DNA from 3 places in the Exiguobacterium sp. KKBO11 genome. Region 1 is predicted to be linked to each of the others. Evidence: predicted binding sites of a transcription regulator. Region 1 holds the regulator's gene; each other region holds the start of a gene.
What was found. The regulator Rex, encoded in region 1, represses fermentation and respiration genes when NADH is low (regulators of the CRP and FNR family bind a similar motif). The targets are predictions, from matches to a motif close to TTGTGAAATATTTCACAA.

Region 1 (6,723 bases):
TCGGGTGAAGAAAAAGGTGGGTCATTCATGAAGTTCGAGGCATCAACGCTTAGCGCAAAAGACAATTATAAATTACTGATCGGAAGCATCATTCCGCGTCCGATTGCTTTCGTGACAACGCAAGGAGAAGACGGGACGGTCAACGCCGCACCGTTTTCCTTCTTTACGGTCGCTTCAAGCAGTCCGCCGCAACTGGTGATCGCCGTACAACGGACGGATCAGGGGCAGAAGGATACGGCACGTAACATCTTGGCGAAACAAAGTTATGTCATCCATATCGTCAGCGAAGAGATCGTCGACGCAGTTAATGAGACAGCAGCGCCACTTGCTTACGGTGAAAGTGAGCTTGAGCGGACGGATTTGACGCTCGTCGATAGTGACGCGATCGAAGTACCCGGAATCGCGGAAGCGAAAATCCGCTTCGAGATGCGCTTGACGCAACACGTCGAGCTAGAAGGTGCCGATCTTCTGATTGGGGAAGTACTGCGTTATCACGTCGCGGATGAACTCGTCGATTCGTTCCGGATTGACGCAGCAGGCTTGAAGGCTGTCGCTCGTTTAGCAGGGAATGATTATGCGACGATCGGGAAGACGTTTACGATTGCCCGACCGACAAAATGATAGAAGCGTGAATGCTTGATTCATCGTACGATTCGTTTTGATTCAAACGAAAAGGAGTGGAGAGACCGGTCTAGCTACCGGAATCTCCACTCCTTTTTCTCATGTCGTTCATCTGATTCATCGATCGGACTTCAAGGTTGCGGATCGATTTCGTTTGAAGAGGCTTCAAGACCATGACGTTTACTGTACTGATAGCCATCGAGCAAATAAAAGACGATCGCGAGTGCCCAAATGCCGACACAGCTGATCAAGAAAGCGGTGAGCGGTGAGACACTACCGTAATACGATAGGATCAACGGGTCATTGAGTTCGACGAATAGCTGTGTCGTCAGGAGCGTACAGCATAATCCCGAGAGTAAACTGACGAAAAGACCGCTCCATGTCTGGATGACGAGACCGATCATACAAGAAATCAGGAGGAACAAAGGAAGCGCGGCATTAAAAGCATCCGGCCGGATGAAGGTCGACACGTAGTCCGCATACATCGGTACGAAATAAAGGATGCCGGATAGCAGTCCTTGAATCAAGTTAATGAAAAAGCTTTTCGTCCGCATCAGTGTTGGTTCTCCCATCGTTCCATCAATTCGAGTAGATCGACATCAATTTGGTCACGTTCTGCTGAAAGAGCTGTCGCTTTCGGAATATCGTTGAAGACTTCCGGTTCACAGAGCAATTGTTCAATTTCTGCCGAACGCTGTTCGAGCCGCTCGATGTCTTGTTCGAGCTGTTCGATTTGCTGACGGCGCTTGCGTTCTTCTTTCTGTGCTTCCTTGTCGATCGTCTTCGACGCCGTGACCTTTGCGGCTTTTGCTTCCTCGGCTTCAAGACGCGCAATCTCTTCTTGCTCCGCCTTCTTCTCCGTGTAGTATGAATAATCACCGAGGTATTCCGTCACGCCGGCTTCACTCATCTCGATGACGCGGGTCGCGATCCGGTCGATGAAGTAACGGTCGTGGGAGACGAATAGCAGCGTACCTTCGTAGTCGACGAGCGCGTTTTCAAGGACCATCTTCGAATCCAGATCCAAGTGGTTCGTCGGCTCATCGAGGACGAGGACGTTCGTCTTTCGGAGTTTCAGTTTCGCGAGCGCGAGACGTCCGCGTTCGCCACCGGATAACTCATGGACGATCTTGAAGACATCGTCACCGCTAAACAGGAATTGCCCGAGGACAGACCGGACTTCTTGTTCACGCATCAGTGGCCATTCGTTCCAAATCTCATCGATGACACGGTTCCGATCATTGAGTTCCGCCTGCTCTTGATCGTAATAGCCGATCGAGACGCCAGTTCCGAAACGGAAATCACCGAAGAGGGGGCGTAAGCGACCGACGAGGACTTTTAGAAGCGTCGACTTTCCGATTCCGTTCGGTCCGACGAGTGCCAGTGATTCACCGCGTTGCAAGCGGAAGGTGATGTCTTTTGAGACAGCTTCTTCGTAACCGATCGCCAGTTGATTGACTTGCAGAACGTCATTCCCGCTCTGTTTTTCAATCGGGAAGGACAGGACCGTGCTACGCTCATCTCCATCTGGACGATCGAGTCGGTCGACCTTTTCGAGCCGTTTCCGGACACTTTGGGCACGTTTTGTCGTCGTCGCCCGGGCGATGTTCCGTTGAATGAAGTCCTGCATCTTCGCGATTTCTTCTTGCTGCTGTTCAAACTGCTTCATTTCCTGATCGTATAAGGCCGCTTTTTGCTCCAAGTACTTCGTATAGTTCCCGGTGAACTTACGACAGACATTGCGTGACAGCTCATAGACGACATTGACGACTTGGTCGAGGAAGTACCGGTCGTGCGAGACGATCAGGACGGCACCACGATAACCACCGAGGTAACTTTCGAGCCACGCGAGCGTATCGATATCGAGGTGGTTGGTCGGCTCATCGAGAATGAGGAGCTCTGGTGCTTGCAGGAGCATCTTTGCTAAGGCAAGCCGTGTCCGTTGACCACCGGATAATGTCTGAATCCGGCGCGAGTAATCATCCGGATAAAAGCGCATGCCGTGCAGGACGGAGCGGATATTTGCTTCGAACTGATAACCACCGGCTTCTGAGAAGTCGTGTTGCGCTTGATCGTATGTCTTCAAGAGACGATCGTAAGCGACCGGGTCATTCAAGATATGCTCCATGCCCATTTCGATTTCCATCCGGCGCAGTGTCCGTTCTTGTTCTTGGAGATGTTCAAAGACGGTCAGCATCTCGTTCCAGATCGTCTCATTCGATTCGAGACCACTGTCTTGCGCGAGATAACCGATTTTGACATCCTTGCCTTTCATGATGTCGCCTGAGTCATGACTGAGTTCGCCAGCAATGATTTTGAGCAAGGTCGATTTACCGGCACCGTTTCGTCCGACGAGCGCAATGCGGTCGCGCTCTTGTACTTCCAATTTGATATTTTCTAAAATCGGCTCGACGCCGAATGATTTCGAGAGTTGGTTGACTTGTAAGAGTATCATTTCCATCCATCCTTCCACCCTTTAGTCTATCACGAACAAAAGCGCGAGGTCCTGCGGAATATATTATTTGTGACTCTATGTGAAGTGGTTTACAATCAAGGAGAGTAGAAAGCTTTTTGCAAAGATTTGGGTGCCACGATGGATGTGGCCGAAGGGGGAACTGCAGGATGAATGGACCAGACACAAAAATTCCACAAGCGACAGCAAAACGGTTGCCGCTATATTATCGCTTCATCCAAAGTTTATACAATTCAGGCAAGCTCCGCGTCTCTTCTGCTGAGTTAAGCGAGGCGGTGAAGGTTGATTCAGCAACGATTCGTCGCGATTTTTCCTACTTTGGGGCATTAGGGAAGAAGGGGTATGGATACAACGTTCAACATCTCTTAACGTTTTTCCGCAAAACCTTGAATCAAGATGAGGTGACGAATGTTGCCTTAATCGGGGTCGGTCATCTCGGAACAGCGTTTGCAAATTATAACTTTTTAAAGAATAATAGTACTCGGATAGTCGTTGCGTTTGATGCGGACGAAGAGAAGGTCGGAACAACGACGCATGACGTTCCAATCTATCATGTTTCGGACATGAAAGAACAAATCGAAGCGAATCAGGTCGATGTTGCCATCTTGACGGTTCCATCCCAGTTCGCGCAGTCAGTAGCGGATGAGTTAGTCGAGTATGGTGTGACAGGCATCCTGAACTTTACGCCAGCGCGGTTGAACGTGCCAGCGAGCGTCCGGGTCCATCACATTGATTTATCGATCGAGTTGCAGTCGTTAGTTTATTTCATGAAGCATTATTCGCAATCAGCTGAAGGAGTGAAATCATAATGGAAAACCTTATTCCGCTCACACTAGGTATCGGACCTGCGAGCATCGGATTGATCGCGGTCGTCGCGTTGATCATCTTTGGACCGAAGAAGTTACCAGAATTCGGACGTGCTGCTGGTCAGACATTGAAAGAGTTCAAGAATGCCACGAACGGCATCATGGACGACGATAAAAAGGACGAACCGAAAGAGAAGTGATTGAATCATGACGGTTGATCAAGAGCAAAGCATGACGTCGCACCTTGACGAACTGCGAAAGCGGATCGTCTGGTCGCTTATCATCGTCGTCGTCCTGTTCGCTGTCGCATTTCCGCTCGTCCGACCGCTCGTCCGCTTCTTGCAAGCAGACTTAAAAGAGCTCGGTATCGGTTTGAATGCCTTCAACGTCGCCGATCCTTTAATGTTGTATTTGAATCTTGCGTTCATTATTGCGCTGATTTTAGCGTCACCGTTCTGGATGTATCAACTCTGGGCATTCGTCCGACCAGGACTTTATGACAAGGAGCAAAAAGCGACATTGACGTATATTCCGGTCATCTTCTTTCTGTTTTTGGCTGGCGTAGCCTTCTCGTATTTCTGGTTGCTTCCCTTCTTGCTTGAAGTCTCAACGGATCTCGGGAAAGAGCTCGGAATCGAACAAGTCATCGGAGTGGAGAACTACTTCAGTTTCTTAATCCGGTTGACGATGCCGTTCGGTCTTCTTTTCCAATTGCCGGTCGTGACGATGTTCCTGACACGTCTGGGTCTCGTGACGCCATATTTCATGCGAAAGAATCGGAAATATGCGTACTTTGCGCTGTTCGTCGTTGCGGCATTGATCGCACCGCCGGACGTGACGTCACACTTGATGATCTCGGTGCCATTGTTCGTTCTCTATGAGATCAGCATCTTGATTTCTGCGCGGACGTACAAAAAGGTCCTGATCCTCGAGCAACAGGCAGAGCTTGAACGACAGGCGGATTTGATGCGTGAATTGAATAAATGAATCGTGAATTCCTTCCGACGATTTTTGGAAGGAATTCTTTTTTATGAAAGCGTTATTTTTATATTGATAAAGCAGTTAGTGATACGTATACTAAAGATAATTCATGGGGGCTTAGCTCAGCTGGGAGAGCGTTTGGCTGGCAGCCAAAAGGTCGTCGGTTCGATCCCGATAGTCTCCACCAATACCAAACATCTAACTCCTCGAGGCTTCGAGGAGTTTTTATTTTACTCCCAGTTTAATTCCTTAAAAATATAAAATGTCATGTAAAACAAATAAATTAAAAAAATAGGCAAATATAAATTGTTTATTTCCATTAAATTCATTAAACTAAATATACAGAATTTTCGTTTAACTGTTTTATTAGTAGTACTACTATGGTTTTACAGAAAAGGGGAAAACGAACGCATGAAGAAGAAGATTGCACTTATGGCAGCCGTCTTAATGACGTCTTCCAATCTAGTCAGTGCGCAAGGTGCACTGTCGTCGCAAGACAAAGCAACGGGTCAAAAACCGCAAGCGCTCTCTTTGAAGAAATCGGGGCAAGAGAAGAACTACAAACAATCGGATAAAGTCCGTGTCGTCATCGAGATGGAAGAGAAACCGGCGATTCAAATCGCCCAGGCTCAAAACAAGCGGTATAGCACATTGAGCAATGCCGAAAAAGAGTCGATCAAAGATCGCCTCGTCAACGTTCAAAAATCAGTCAAGTCAGCCATCGCTAAAAAGGCGATTCCCGTTACATATAAGGAAAGCTTCACGACCGTCATCAACGGATTCAGTGGTGAAGTCAAGTTCGGCGACATCGAAGACATCAAACAACTGAGCGGAGTCAAGAGCGTACATATCGCCCATGAATACGCGCGTCCGGAAGTTGCTAAAGGTGCCAAGCCAGACATGCTTTACAGCAAGGACATGGTCAATGCGAAGGAAACATGGCAGGACTATGGTTTTAAAGGGGAAGGAACAATCGTTGCCGTCATCGATACGGGAATCGATCCATCGCATAAGGACATGGTCTTGAGCCCAGAAACGAAGATTGATTTGACTTCTTCGAAAGTCGATAGTGCGAAAGAAACAAAAGGCTTAAAAGGAAAGTACTTCACGGAAAAAGTACCGTACGGCTATAACTATGCCGATCACGATAGCGAAATCCGTGATTTAGGTGCGGGCGCATCAATGCACGGGATGCACGTCGCGGGTACGGTCGGAGCAAACGGCGATGAAGCAAACGGTGGTATCAAAGGGGTCGCTCCGGAAACACAACTCCTCGCGATGAAAGTCTTCGGAAACGATCCAGGAATGCCATCGACATTCAGCGATATCTACATTAAAGCGATCGATGATGCGATTGCACTCGGAGCCGATGTCATCAACATGAGTCTCGGATCGACGGCATCGTTCGTCAATGCAGATGATCCAGAACAACGCGCAATCGTCAACGCGATGAACAACGGTATCTTGTGTGCGATTTCTGCTGGTAACTCGGCATTCGCAGGTCATGGTGCAGGTAATCCGTACACAGCGAACCCGGATATCGGTGTCGTCGGTGCACCAGGTTTAACGAGCCAAGCACTCCAAGTCGCATCACTCGAAAATACGAAATTGACACTCGAAGGCATGGCGCTGACGATTGACGGTCAGGATGCTGGTTATTTGGCATACCAAAAACAAGATTCACCGAATCCGATTGCTGTCTTCGATAAAGAGAAGAAGGATGTCGTCTATGTCGGTGACGGTCAAGCTTCGAACTACGAAGGTAAAGACGTCAAAGGGAAAGTCGTCTTCGTCGTGCGTAACGGTGGTTTCAACTACGGTATGATCCAAGCAGAAGCTGAG
Region 2 (6,723 bases), 780 kb from region 1:
AGTAATTCATCTTCTGGGAACATGACACCCGCGTCAATGACGATGATCTCATCTTGGAATTGAACGACATACGTGTTCTTCCCGATTTCCCCGAGTCCACCGAGTGCGAAAACGGCGGCCTGATGGTTTTTGACGAACTTCATTCGAACGTCGCAACCTTGAAATCAGGATGTTGTTGTTCGTATGTCAAAAATTCTCCGCTGACTTCGCGGATGAACTCGATGTTGATATCTTTGAGGTGGTCAATCGTTGATCGCACGTCACGAATGCTTTCCCCTTCTACATACATTGTTTCTGTCCGTTCACGAACAGGTGCTTCCGAACGAAGCGGTTGGTAAAATACTTTAAAAATCATGCCTAGCAACTCCTTATCAGTACATTGTTTTTTGTCCTTAGTACAGTATACACGATACACAGACTATTTTTCATCCTTATTCCGCATGTTCCCCTCAGGCAACACGCTTTTGGTTATGCTATACTTTCACATGAACAGGTCATTTCGACCAATTAAAAAGAGAAGGTGAAACCATGGCAAATCAGAAAGTCGTCTTTTTCGATATCGACGGAACCTTATTGCATGATGGTCATTTTGTTCCGGAATCAACAAAACAGGCAATTCGTAAGCTTCAAGAAAATGGTGTCTATGTAGCCCTTGCAACTGGACGCGGACCTGCGATGTTGTCTGGAATCCGTGAACTACTCAACATCGATACGATTATCGGCTATAACGGGCAAATCGTCGTTCATCAAAATGAAATCATCTACAAACGTCCACAACCTAAGACGGATTTAACGCATTTAACGCAACAAGCGAAAGAAAACGGGCATACACTCGTTTATCTTGGCGAAACAAAAGGCTTCACGACGAAATCAAATGACACGCATGTAGTAGATTCGCTCGGCGAACTCGACATGCCATTACCGATTCACGATGAAGAAGCTTTCTTATCGCATGATGTTTTCCAAACGCTCGTCTACTGTACGGCCGAAGAAGAAGCGGATTATGTTAAACGGTATGACGCATTCGATTTCATTCGTTGGCACCCACACGCAATGGATGTCATCAATGTCGGTTCCTCGAAAGCAGAAGGGATCAAACAATTCCTGAAATTGACGAATATTCGCCGCGAAGATACCTTTGCATTCGGTGATGCTTTAAACGATTTAGAGATGCTCCGCTACGTTGGAACGGGTATTGCAATGGGCAACGGGCTTCCAGAAACGAAAGCTGCCGCTGACTATGTCACGAAACCAATCCTTGAGGACGGTATCGCACACGGATTAAAAGAATTCCAACTCATTTAATTAAGTAAATGTAAAGCTGAGGCGCGCCTCAGCTTTTTTAGTTCTTCACTTTATGAATCGCACGCTCTAGACGGTCGAGATCCTCATTTTCACCAATGACGACGAGATAGTCCCCTTTTTCAATCATTTCATCAGCTTGTAGAGAAATCAGAACGTTTTCTCCACGTTTAATGGCGACGACGTTCGCTCCGTATTTGCTTCGTAGATCAAGGTCGATCAATGTTTGTTTTGCCATCCGGTCACTGACTTTAATTTCAACGATCGAAAATTCTTGAGATAAGTCGAGATAGTCAAGAATATTTGAACTCATTAAACCATTTGCAATCCGGACTCCCATATCTCGTTCGGGGTGAACGATGAAGTCTGCTCCGATTTTTCGTAATACCTTTTCGTGGTAATCGTTCGTCGCTTTAACGGTGATCGATTGTACCCCAAGCTCTTTTAAGATCAATGTCGTCAAGATGGATGCTTGAATATTTTCCCCGATAGCAACGATGACATGATCGAAGTTTCGGATTCCTAGACTTTTTAAGACATTCTCATCCGTTGTGTCCGCGATGACGGAATGCGTCGCAATTCCCATGAATTCATTGACGCGCTCCTCGTCGGAGTCAATCGCTAAGACATCGTAGCCATTTTTCGATAATTCGCGGACAATCGAGCCACCAAAGCGCCCTAGTCCAATTACTGCAAACTCTCCATTCATTTTCACAACTCTCCTTCACAATCGCTCTTCCTTAGTAGTGTACCCGATTCAATTTAAAAATACTATAAACGCCCCTGCGATTCGCAGAGGCGTTTATTCATCCATTATTTTGAGGATTTCCCACGTACATAATCGTTATCGAACAAGAAGAGTCGTAAAATCAAGTACAACGCCGGAATCAAGAGTAAGAGTCCGAAGATGAAGACAACGACGAGTGCGGAAGCCATTGTTTCGTTAACGACCGCTTTGTTGATATCGATATATGGATACAAGATGTATGGTAAGTGCGTATAACCGTAACCAAACCATGCCACTCCATACTGTAACATGACCGCGACGAAAGCAATTCCGTAATTCTTCTTCATGTAGACGAGTGTCACCGCAACGAGGAAGAAGATGAAACTAGCAGCGAACCACCACCAGTTCCCGTTTAAGATGTTCTCATAGTGCCATGCCGCTTGATTTTTCAATCCAAAGAAGACGAGTGCACAGACAAGAATCGTCGGGCCACTCCAGAAGAGTGCCCATTTACGAATTAGCGGAGTAGCCCCTTCATCCTTCGCTTTATCTGCGTAGAACAAGAGGAACATCGCACTGATATAGAGGACGGATACGATAGCGAGTGCTACGACCGACCAAGAGTAAAAGTTCGTAAATAATTTTGTTCCTAAAAACTCAACCGTTTCATTCGTTTTACGAATGAACCCACCTTGACTGATTGTCAATGTCGTTGACATCGCCGCCGGAATCAATAGACCAGTTGCTCCATATAAGAACGTATAGAACATACTGTCGTTCGATCCATAATTAGCAAATGCATAGAAGCTACCACGAATCGCAATCAATACGAGAACGATCGAGGCTGGCACGAGTAGTGCCGTACCGAAATAGTAAGCGGTATCCGGGAAGAACCCGACTAGTCCGACGAAGAAGAATACGAAGAAGACATTCGTTACCTCCCACACTGGTGAGAGATAACGAAGAATCAATCGATTCGTTAAATGATCCCGCTTCGTATATTTTGAATAAAAGGCGTAAAATCCAGCACCGAAGTCAATTGAGGCAACGATGAGATATCCGTACAGGAAAGTCCAGAGGACCGTAATTCCTAGTGTTTGAACGTCCAAATCGTTCCCTCCTTACTTGTTATCATCCACGAACATAGCTTCCCCACGTGCGTGGTGGTTTTCAGCAAGTTCTTGAAGTTCTTTTCCAACCGGGTTTTTCTTGAACATCCGTAATAATACGACTGTACAAATCGTACCGAGCATCAAGTACAAGGCACTGAATAGAATCAACATCGGGCCGACGGCAGTTGATGTCGTCGCCGCATCTGCTGTCCGCATGATGCCGTAAAGTGTCCAAGGTTGGCGACCAATTTCAGCATACATCCAACCTGCTTCAATGGAAATCATCGCCAGAGGTCCACCGATGAAGACACCTCTTAAAATCCATTTGTTATAAGGATTTAATTTTTTCAAACGGAATGCCAAGATGAACAAGGCAGAGATGGCAGCCAAATACATACCAATCGAAACCATGATATCGAAGAAATAGTGAACGATCAGCGGTGCTTGATCTTCTTTTGCGAACTCATTTAGACCAATGACTTCTGTATCTGGAGCTCCACCCGCAAGGATCGAGAGTGCATATGGGATTTTGACGGCTCCCTTGATTTCATAACTGCCGTCTTCTTGCTGATCAAGTATCCCACCAAAGATCAATTCTGCTTCACTTGTCGTTTCAAAATGCCATTCAGCAGCCGCGAGTTTCTCTGGCTGATATTTCGCCAAGTATTTCCCTGAGAAGTCCCCGACAAGTGCAGTCGAGAAGGCAAAAATTAATCCAGCCATAACCGTTAAGCGAAGTGCTTTTTTGTGATACGCTGTTTCCGCTGCTGAGAGTGTTTTTTTGCGGAGTAAGTGGAACGCCGCGATTGCCGCCAAGATGAAGGCGACTGTCAAATAAGCCGATACGATGACGTGTGTTGCTTTTGTAGGTGTTGCTGTATTGAACATTGCTTTTAATGGTTCAATTTGCGTTAGCGTTCCGTTGACGATCTTAAATCCTTCTGGTGAGTTCATGAAGGAGTTAACCGTCGTAATGAAGAATGCTGATGCTGTCGCACCGATGACGACTGGAATCCCGATCAACCAGTGTAACCATGGGTTTTTGAATCGATCCCATGTATACAGGTAAATACCGAGGAAAATCGCTTCAAAGAAGAATGCGAATGTTTCCATGAACAGTGGTAATGCGATCGTTTGACCAGCCACTTGCATGAGTGACGGCCAAAGTAGTGATAATTGCAATCCGATGGCCGTCCCTGTCACGACACCGACTGCGACGGTAACGACGTATCCACGCGTCCACCGTCTTGCTAATAAAATATAATCCGGATCTTTGCGTTTCAGACCGATGAATTCAGCTGCGAGTACCATGAGCGGTACCCCGACACCAATCGTCGCGAATATAATGTGAAACGCTAATGTGAGCCCTGTCAACAATCGACTGAGCAATACGGGATCATTGAACATGTATATAGCCCCCTCTTCCTAAAACATACTTCTCTATATGGTCTATAACCGTATCATAGAGAACATAACCCTTTATGTCTGTTTATAATGTTTGATGTAACAAATTGTTCACATGTGCACGTGATTTTTTTCACAAAATGTTCGAAAACTCCTATTCTTACATATATAAAAAGCTTTCCCATTCTTGATTTCGAAAGGGAAAGCTTAATGTCCTTCATTATTTCATAAAACTTTTTAAACATATTCTCGGAAATAATGATCGAGTAAATCAATCACAAATGGAATCGCAGATTCATCCGGATTCAAGGTTGGTTGATGAAGTCCAGATGTCGGATTGTCGACTCCAAGCCAAAACATCATCCCTGGAATTTCCTTCAACATGAATCCGAAGTCTTCTCCTGTCATTGCTGCATCACATTCAATGTAGTTCGCATTCATTTTGACGAATGATGAAAATTTATCAACGATGTGTCGGTCATTGACGACCTCGTAATAACGATTTCCGAATTGCAGATCAATCTTGACGCCAAAGGAAGCTTCGATTCCTCGAATGATGTCACGAACGCGTCGTTCCAGTTTTTCCATGTCTTCCCCATTGAGCGCGCGCATCGTACCGTCAAGAACTGCTCTACCGGCGATGACGTTTTCTCGAATCCCGGCATCGACCTTTCCGATCGTGATGACGCTACAGTTCATCGGATTGATGGATCGGCTGACGATTGTTTGCAATTGCATGATTAAGGCTGCTTGCGCGACGACCGTATCAATCGTCAAATGAGGAAAGGCCGCGTGACCACTTTGACCATAGATCGTGATATGGACTTCTCGAGCACTCGCGAACAAGACGCCGGGACGGCTTGCAATCGTACCGACTGGATACTCCGGTGCGACGTGAAGACCATACATCTCACTTGGACGATATTTTTCAAACAACGGACTTTTAATCATCGGTTCTGCCCCGCCCGGACCTTCTTCCGCTGGTTGGAATAAAAAGACGACATCATCCATGACCGGCAATTCAATGATTCGTTTCATCAATCCCAACGCAATCGACGTGTGCATATCGTGACCACAGGCATGCATGAAGCCTGGATGTTCCGAGCAAAACGGAAGACCTGTCGCTTCTTCAATCGGTAACCCATCAATGTCTGCCCGGTATCCAATCGTCCGATTCCCAGTCAATCCTTTCACTCGAACGAAAACACCCGTTTCAAACGTGTCATACGTGACACGATCTGGTGGATAGGCACGAATTTGTTCCAATATAAAAGCTTGCGTCTTAAATTCCTTGAACCCTGGTTCTGGTATTTTATGAAGCGCGCGCCGCATTTCAATGGCGTATTCCATCTGACTGACTTCCTCCTTCTTCTTTTACGATGTCCCAAAATGCTTGAACTTGTTTTAGTTCAAGCATCGATTCCGTAGACAAAATCCATGTATCTCGCTTTAATATCTTTCCGGACGATGTTTTTAACGGAAGCTGCATGACTTCATTTGATTGTTGGATCGTCGACTCGGGTAAAATCGCAAATCCAATTCCATGTAGAGCCATCTGCTTACATGTCTCGATTTGATCGACGACCAGCGTCCGAGATGGTGGACTTGCGAACCGATCTTGCCACCATTCTAAAATTTCTTGATAGTACGTTGAATCACTCTTGAACTGGATGAATGGTCGATCCGTCACGCGTAACTGTTCGATTGACGTCAACTCACTATCGACTAAATAGAGCGGATCCGAGAAAAGACGTTCTTTAACACCTTTCCAGTCCGGGTTTCCACGAATGATCCCGATATGAAAATGTTCCTCTAACATATGACGCATCATCTCACTGGACCATCCCGTGACAAGCTGAACACGGACATGCGGATAACGCTCAACGAATCGTTTCAAGACACGCGGGAGCCAGTATTGCCCCATGATGGAAGCGACGGCAATCCGAAGCGTCCCATAAACGGCACCCTCTTCTGCCGTCAATTCACTTTTTAACTCAAGTTCCTTCCGATTCATCTCTTTTGCGAGACCGATTACTTTTTCTCCTTGTGGTGTGATGCTTAACCCACGCGATGAACGAATGAATAACTTTGTTCCCCAGCGTCTTTCAATCGCAACGAGACGTTGACTAAGTGCAGGTTGCGAGACGAATAATCGTTCAGCAGCGCGCCTCATATTCA
Region 3 (6,723 bases), on a different contig from region 1:
GGCTACCCGCGTCACCGAGAGCACCGGATGTTCCGATGATGGCAATCGTCGCTTCTAAGCTGAATCCGTACTGGATACAAAGTGGAACGAAGATGGCAGCGATGATCGGAACGGTCGAGAAACTCGAGCCGATCCCCATCGTGACGAGAAGACCAATCAAGAGCATGACGAAGGCGGCAACGAGTTGTGAATCGCCCATCAACGCTTTCGAATTCTCGACGAGTGGCTCGATATCGCCCGTCTTACGCAAGACGTTTGAGAAACCGTTCGCTGAAATCATGACGAAACCGATGAATGACATCATGCGCATACCGCGTGTAATGACGTCATCGGCTTCACTGAAGCGAACAAGACGAAGCAACAAGAAGAGAATCAACCCTGTCGTCGCAGCGAGAATCATTGATCCGGTCTGTAGTTGTACGATCAAGGTCGCGATAACGACGACTCCACTTAATACAAGCTTCGTTTTCGTGATGACCGGGATTTCATAATCGTCCGGTGCGATGTCGCGCATCTCATACGTGCGCTCTTTCCGGTACGTGTACAAACCGATCAAGAGACCAACGACCATTCCGAGTGCAGGAATCGCCATCGCTTCGATGACGGAAGCTCCAGCAGTATCGAGACCATTTGCCTTCAAGTTCTTTAGTAGAATCTGGTTGAGGTAAATATCTCCGAAACCGACTGGTAAGAACATGTACGGTGTCACAAGACCGAACGTCATGATGATCGCAATCCGGCGACGGTCCATCTTCAATTGATTGAAGAGACCAAGAAGCGGCGGAATGATGATTGGAATGAACGCGATGTGGATCGGCAACACGTTTTGTGAACTGATCGCAAGCAAGAGAATCGCGAACAAGATGAATCCTTTTAATTTTTTGACGGAAGCGGCACTTGCGTTACCACGCGAACGCGCAATCAAAGAGTGCGCGAGTGCATCCGGTAAACCTGTTTTCGAGAGGGCGACAGCGAACGCACCGAGCATCGCGTAGCTCAGGGCGATTTCGGCCCCGTCACCAAGACCACCGGAGAATGCTTTTGTCGTCGCAGTCAGGTCAAGACCACCGATGAGACCACCGGCAAACGCACTGATGACCATCGCGAGCACGATGTGGACGCGGAAGATCGCTAATATAAATAGTAAAAAGACGGCAAACAATACGGCGTTTATCATTCAGTAAAACCACACTTTCTTTTGTTATCACTGTACTATACTAAAGTATCTTACAGCCATGTTGGAATGCTGTCAAGAGTAAAAGTCTGACCTCGTAATCAAAAGATGAATGATACGCTTTTTAGCTCTCCACAAGAAGTTACATTCTGTTATACCCTGAAGCTTAAAGTGAGAAGCGTTTTGATCACTGAAAATGATTCATACGAAAAAACGTGCCATCCTTCTCCGGTAAGAGAAAATGGCACGTTATCTTTAGTTTAAAGCGGAGTAAATCATCCAATTCTATTTGCGTTTCTTCTATAGAGAGTGATCAGCAATCGACGACGTCAAGTTTACCAGTCCCTGGATCGATGACGAGTCCGTGAACGTTCGTCCCAGGTGGTAGTAATGGGTGGTTCTTCACGAGGCTGACCGAGTGAGCGACGCTTTCTTGAACTGACGTGAAACCACGCAACCATTGATTCAAATCAACGCCAGATACTTCGAGCGTGTGAAGAATCTGTTGGTCGATGCCCCGATCTTTCATCTCGTTGATCATGTGGTTAGGATCAATCGTGCTCATGCCGCAGTCGTGGTGACCGATGACGACGACTTCTTCAGCACCAAGAGCATACAACGCGACGAGAATCGAGCGCATGACGGAACCGAATGGGTGCGATAGGATAGCACCGGCATTTTTGATGATCTTCGCATCCCCGTTCTTAAGACCAAGTGCGTGTGGGAGGAGTTCCGTCAAGCGGGCATCCATACACGTCAGGATGACGACCTTTTTGTCTGGGAACTTATCCGAGACGAACTGTTCATACTGTTTTTCGGCGACGAATCGCTCGTTGAAGGCTAGCATTTCCTGTACAACTGACATTCAAGTGTCCTCCTTTAGTGGTAGCTCTTAATATGTACCCCATATCAGAATACAAGATGATGAAACGGCTATCAAGTCACGAAAATGCGAGGTGTGACAAATCGCACACATCCATGTACATGAAGCAAAATGATGAAAAAGAAGATTTCACAACAGTTGTAAACGCTATCAAAGGTGTGAGGGAATTCACAGGATGGTCATGCACAAAACGGGAAAAAGGGGTTATGATTGATTTGTGAAGGAAAGCACAAACTATTGAAAAACAGCTTGGCATTCCTGACATAATGGTTGGCAAATCAAACTCAGATTCGTTCCACGACAGGGAGGAAACCACTCATGGCTGTGAAAGAAAAAACAAAATCGACGGCAACGCCGGTCGAACAAGCAGTTGGACAAATCGTTGAAAAAGGGCAACGCGCATTACAAGAATTACTGACATTCGATCAAGAAAAAATCGATACGATCGTCCGGGATATGGCACTTGCCGGACTCGAACGGCACGTCGAACTCGCTCGTCTCGCGGCAGAAGAGACGGGACGCGGTGTCTTTGAAGATAAGATGATTAAAAATATGTTTGCAACAGAATACATCTACAACAGTCTACGTCATGAAAAAACAGTCGGGATTTTAGAAGAGGATGTTCAAAACGGCATCACCTATATCGCTGAACCGGTCGGTGTCGTCTGTGGTGTCACACCGGTCACGAACCCGACATCAACGACGATGTTCAAAGCATTGATTGCGATCAAGACACGTAACCCGATCGTCTTCGCGTTCCACCCGTCGGCACAACGATGTTCCGTCGAAGCAGCGAAAACACTCCGCGACGCAGCCATCAAAGCAGGGGCACCAAAAGACTGTATTCAATGGGTGGAAGAACCATCACTTGAAGCAACGAAAGTCTTGATGAACCATGAAAAAATCGCCATGGTCCTTGCGACAGGTGGAGCAGGAATGGTCAAATCGGCGTATTCAACAGGTAAACCGGCACTTGGTGTTGGACCAGGGAACGTTCCGTGTTATATCGAACAGTCTGCGAAAGTCAAACGGGCAGTCAGCGATCTTGTTCTTTCAAAAACGTTTGATAACGGGATGATTTGTGCGTCTGAGCAAGCTGTCATCGTCGACCAAGGGATTTATGCGACGGTTCGTGCGGAAATGGAAGCACTCGGTTGTTACTTCTGTACACCGGAAGAAAAACAACGCCTCGAATCACTCGTCATCAAAACCGATACATGTGCCGTCAACGCGGACATCGTCGGGAAACCTGCGACATGGATCGCAGAAAAAGCCGGCATCGATGTTCCGGAAACAACGGTCATGCTCGTCGCAGAACTCGAGCACGTCGGAGCGGCAGAACCATTGTCTCATGAAAAACTCAGTCCCGTCCTCGGTGCGTACCGCGTCGCTTCGACCGAAGAAGCGTTCACGATTGCAGAACAGATGCTTGAAATCGGCGGTCTCGGTCATACAGCCGTCATTCATACGACGAACGATGACTTGATGACAGCGTTCGGACTCCGCATGAAAGCCTGCCGGATCCTTGTCAACAGCCCATCTGCTCATGGCGGAATCGGTGATCTGTACAACGAGTTGACACCATCACTGACACTCGGTTGCGGATCATACGGGAAAAACTCTGTTTCTGAAAACGTGACAGCGAAACACTTACTCAACGTCAAAAAGGTGGCGAGACGACGCGTGAACATGCAATGGTTCAAGGTCCCTGAAAAAATCTACTTCGAAAAGAACTCCGTTCAGTACTTGCGGTCGATGACTGACGTCTCACGTGTCATGATTGTCACTGATCCAACGATGGTACAGTTCGGGTATGCCGATAAAGTAATTCAAAACTTACCACAGTCCGTCAGTTACCGGATCTTCGACCAAGTCGAACCAGATCCATCGGTGACGACTGTTCAGACGGGTGCCCAAGCGATGCGTGACTTCAAACCTGACTTGATCATCGCTCTCGGTGGTGGTTCAGCGATGGATGCTGCAAAAGGAATGTGGCTCTTCTATGAACAACCGAACGAAACGTTCTCGAACTTACGTCAAAAATTCCTTGATATCCGCAAACGGGCGTATCAATTCCCGACACTTGGTCGTCAAGCGAAGTTCGTCGCGATTCCGACGACTTCTGGTACAGGTTCAGAAGTGACACCGTTCACCGTCATCACGGATAAAGAGAAAAACGTCAAATACCCGATTGCTGACTATGCATTGACGCCAGACGTCGCAATCGTTGATCCAGAATTCGTCATGACCGTCCCAGCTTCAATCACTGCTGATACCGGAATGGATGTCTTGACGCATGCGACAGAAGCATACGTCTCGGTGCTTGCGAACGACTACACGGATGGACTGGCACTGAAAGCAATCAAGATGATCTTCGACTACTTGCCACGAGCATATGCTAACGGATCAGACGCCGAAGCACGCGAAAAAGTGCATAATGCGTCAACGATGGCAGGGATGGCATTCGCGAACGCCTTCCTTGGCATCAACCACTCGATCGCACACAAAATCGGTGGCGAGTTCCACACGCCACACGGACGGACGAATGCGATCCTGATGCCACACGTCATTCGCTATAACGCGTCACGTCCAACAAAACTAGCAGCATTCCCGAAATACGAATCATTCGTTGCGGATGAGCGGTATGCCGACATCTCACGCTACCTCGGTCTTCCGGCAGCAACGACAGAAGAAGGGGTCGAATCCCTCATCCAAGCCGTTGCTGATCTTGGACAACGTCTCAACATCAAGATGTCATTCAAGGCGCAAGGCATTCAAAAAGCAGATTTCGAGGCAAAACTCGACAAGATGGCGGTCGATGCTTTTGAAGATCAATGTACGACTGCGAATCCGAAGATGCCGCTTGTCGCTGAGTTACGGACGATCATGGAACAAGCATACGAAGGCATCTAATAGAGAAAAAAATACCATGGCACCTGATCGTTCAACCGGCTTCTCACTGTGAGAAGTCGGTTTTTGTTTTGGGAATCAGTGGAGACAGTCAGAGAAGAAGTGGGATATAATGGCTGTTGAATGAATTTGATGTTTTTGGTTTCGCTGTAGCAGGAATATTCAAACATCAGACATAAAAAGGAGGAAATGGGATGGAGTCAAGGCAAGAAAGGAAACAACGACGGTTTTCCGTCTGGGATGTCCTGTTTGGTGTCCTTATCGGTCTCATCTTTTTCGGTGTCATCTATGGTGTGATGGCATTTTTGACTTCACAAATCACCTCATCCTCAGACTATCAGGATCTCGTGACGCAGATGCAACAGGCGGATGTCTCCTGGAAAGATGCAGATATCACGGTGTCATTGATGCTACTGTTCGTCGGTGGGCTGTCGATCACGATGCCGAGTGCGGTCCGGGAAGGAATCATCAATCAGGTGCTCGATGCGAGTTCTGCCGGCGATGTCTTATCGTTGTTTGGGATTGACTTAAAGCAAGTCCTTGCACCACTTACGTTTGATGTCTCTTACGGCACGTTACTCTATTCCGTTTTTGGCATCGGTTTGATCGTCCTGTTATTTTTAGTGTTACGGATTAAGGCAAGTCGTCTCGGGTGGACGATTCGATCGATCAGTTTCTTCTTAACGGTCGGAATCATCTGGTTCGTCCTTGCCGGACGCGGAAACGACGTGTCATTCCTCTCGTTACAAGACGGCTATGCGATGAGTGGGATCCTACCGCTTCTCGTCGTCAGTTTGCTTGGTTGGATGGCGTTCTTCCCGCAAAAGTTATCTGGTCTGACAGCTGCCGGTCGTGCCAGCTTGCTGATTTTGATGCTCGCAAGTACGCTCCAACTCGTCTTTACGGTGCAGGACGAAGCGGAGTATGACGGTGATTCCTCACTACGGACGGCACTCACCGTCGCGAGTCTAAACGCCGGAAGTGGCGGGATGTACGACTGGATCCACGGCGGTCAGGTCGTGTATCAAGCAGATGTCCTTGGAGCGAATGCGGAAATCCCGGTCTCAATGTTGAACGGGGAGACCTCAACGGATCAGCTCAATGACTCGATCCAAAAAGTCGTCGATGGAATCGACACGGACCGGGTGACAGAACAATTGTTGACGTTACTCGGTGGAGAACGTCCGGATTTGTCAGCAACACAATTGAAGCTCGACCCTGTTGATTACGGCGTCGCGCGGCAGACGATCCAAGCGATTGATGCGGAATCGGCAGGAGCGACGCCACCGAATGTCTCCAGTGAGAGTGCTTACTGGGTGCTGTTGCTCGTAACGTTCGCGATCTACTTCGTCTGTAGTATCCGAAGCTTCAAGTCGATTATCGATCCGTTCGTCTTTGCGATCGCGATTGGTGTCATCAGCTTCATCGTCAGTCAAGCTTCATACGTTCAGTTCGCGATGAAATGGCGCAGTGACGTCTTATTCGAGTTCGCTCAACAGACGGCAGGCTGGACGGTACTATACGCCGCAGGACTTGCGTTACTTGGTGGAATTCTTGGTTATGTCGTCCGACGGAAACCAGAGAAAACGGTGTAAGGGACGTGGAGTGGCGAAAATCCTATGCCATGAATCCATTCTACGAATGTTGCTGTCATGCTCGCTTTCCACAGGCGGGAGGTAAGCCGCGGTATCCTAAACTACGTTTCGTCTACCGGATCTCACCTGACCCTGACGAAAGCGAAAACCATGCTTTCTTT

Region 2: AYO36_RS04090 (cytochrome ubiquinol oxidase subunit I) is a predicted target of Rex. The motif match lies at 4,667-4,684, and genes of this name have one in related genera.
Region 3: adhE (bifunctional acetaldehyde-CoA/alcohol dehydrogenase) is a predicted target of Rex. The motif match lies at 2,273-2,290, and genes of this name have one in related genera.

The regions. Positions count from the first base shown of each region.
Region 1 is NZ_LUCU01000011.1:6,748-13,470, forward strand. It holds gene AYO36_RS00320 (DoxX family protein) at 1-8, shown strand, start outside; gene AYO36_RS00325 (flavin reductase family protein) at 28-621, shown strand; gene AYO36_RS00330 (hypothetical protein) at 753-1,175, opposite strand; gene AYO36_RS00335 (ATP-binding cassette domain-containing protein) at 1,175-3,076, opposite strand; gene AYO36_RS00340 (redox-sensing transcriptional repressor Rex) at 3,244-3,903, shown strand; gene AYO36_RS00345 (twin-arginine translocase TatA/TatE family subunit) at 3,903-4,100, shown strand; gene tatC (twin-arginine translocase subunit TatC) at 4,108-4,887, shown strand; tRNA gene AYO36_RS00355 (tRNA-Ala) at 4,993-5,068, shown strand; gene AYO36_RS00360 (S8 family serine peptidase) at 5,293-6,723, shown strand, end outside.
Region 2 is NZ_LUCU01000011.1:782,498-789,220, reverse strand. It holds gene rnjA (ribonuclease J1) at 1-143, opposite strand, end outside; gene AYO36_RS04110 (DNA-dependent RNA polymerase subunit epsilon) at 140-355, opposite strand; gene AYO36_RS04105 (Cof-type HAD-IIB family hydrolase) at 529-1,305, shown strand; gene AYO36_RS04100 (potassium channel family protein) at 1,343-2,011, opposite strand; gene AYO36_RS04095 (cytochrome d ubiquinol oxidase subunit II) at 2,116-3,138, opposite strand; gene AYO36_RS04090 (cytochrome ubiquinol oxidase subunit I) at 3,151-4,548, opposite strand; gene AYO36_RS04085 (N-acetyldiaminopimelate deacetylase) at 4,783-5,895, opposite strand; gene AYO36_RS04080 (transcriptional regulator CcpC) at 5,879-6,723, opposite strand, start outside.
Region 3 is NZ_LUCU01000022.1:211,398-218,120, reverse strand. It holds gene AYO36_RS08155 (Na+/H+ antiporter family protein) at 1-1,174, opposite strand, end outside; gene AYO36_RS08150 (beta-class carbonic anhydrase) at 1,488-2,039, opposite strand; gene adhE (bifunctional acetaldehyde-CoA/alcohol dehydrogenase) at 2,376-4,970, shown strand; gene AYO36_RS08135 (hypothetical protein) at 5,162-6,562, shown strand.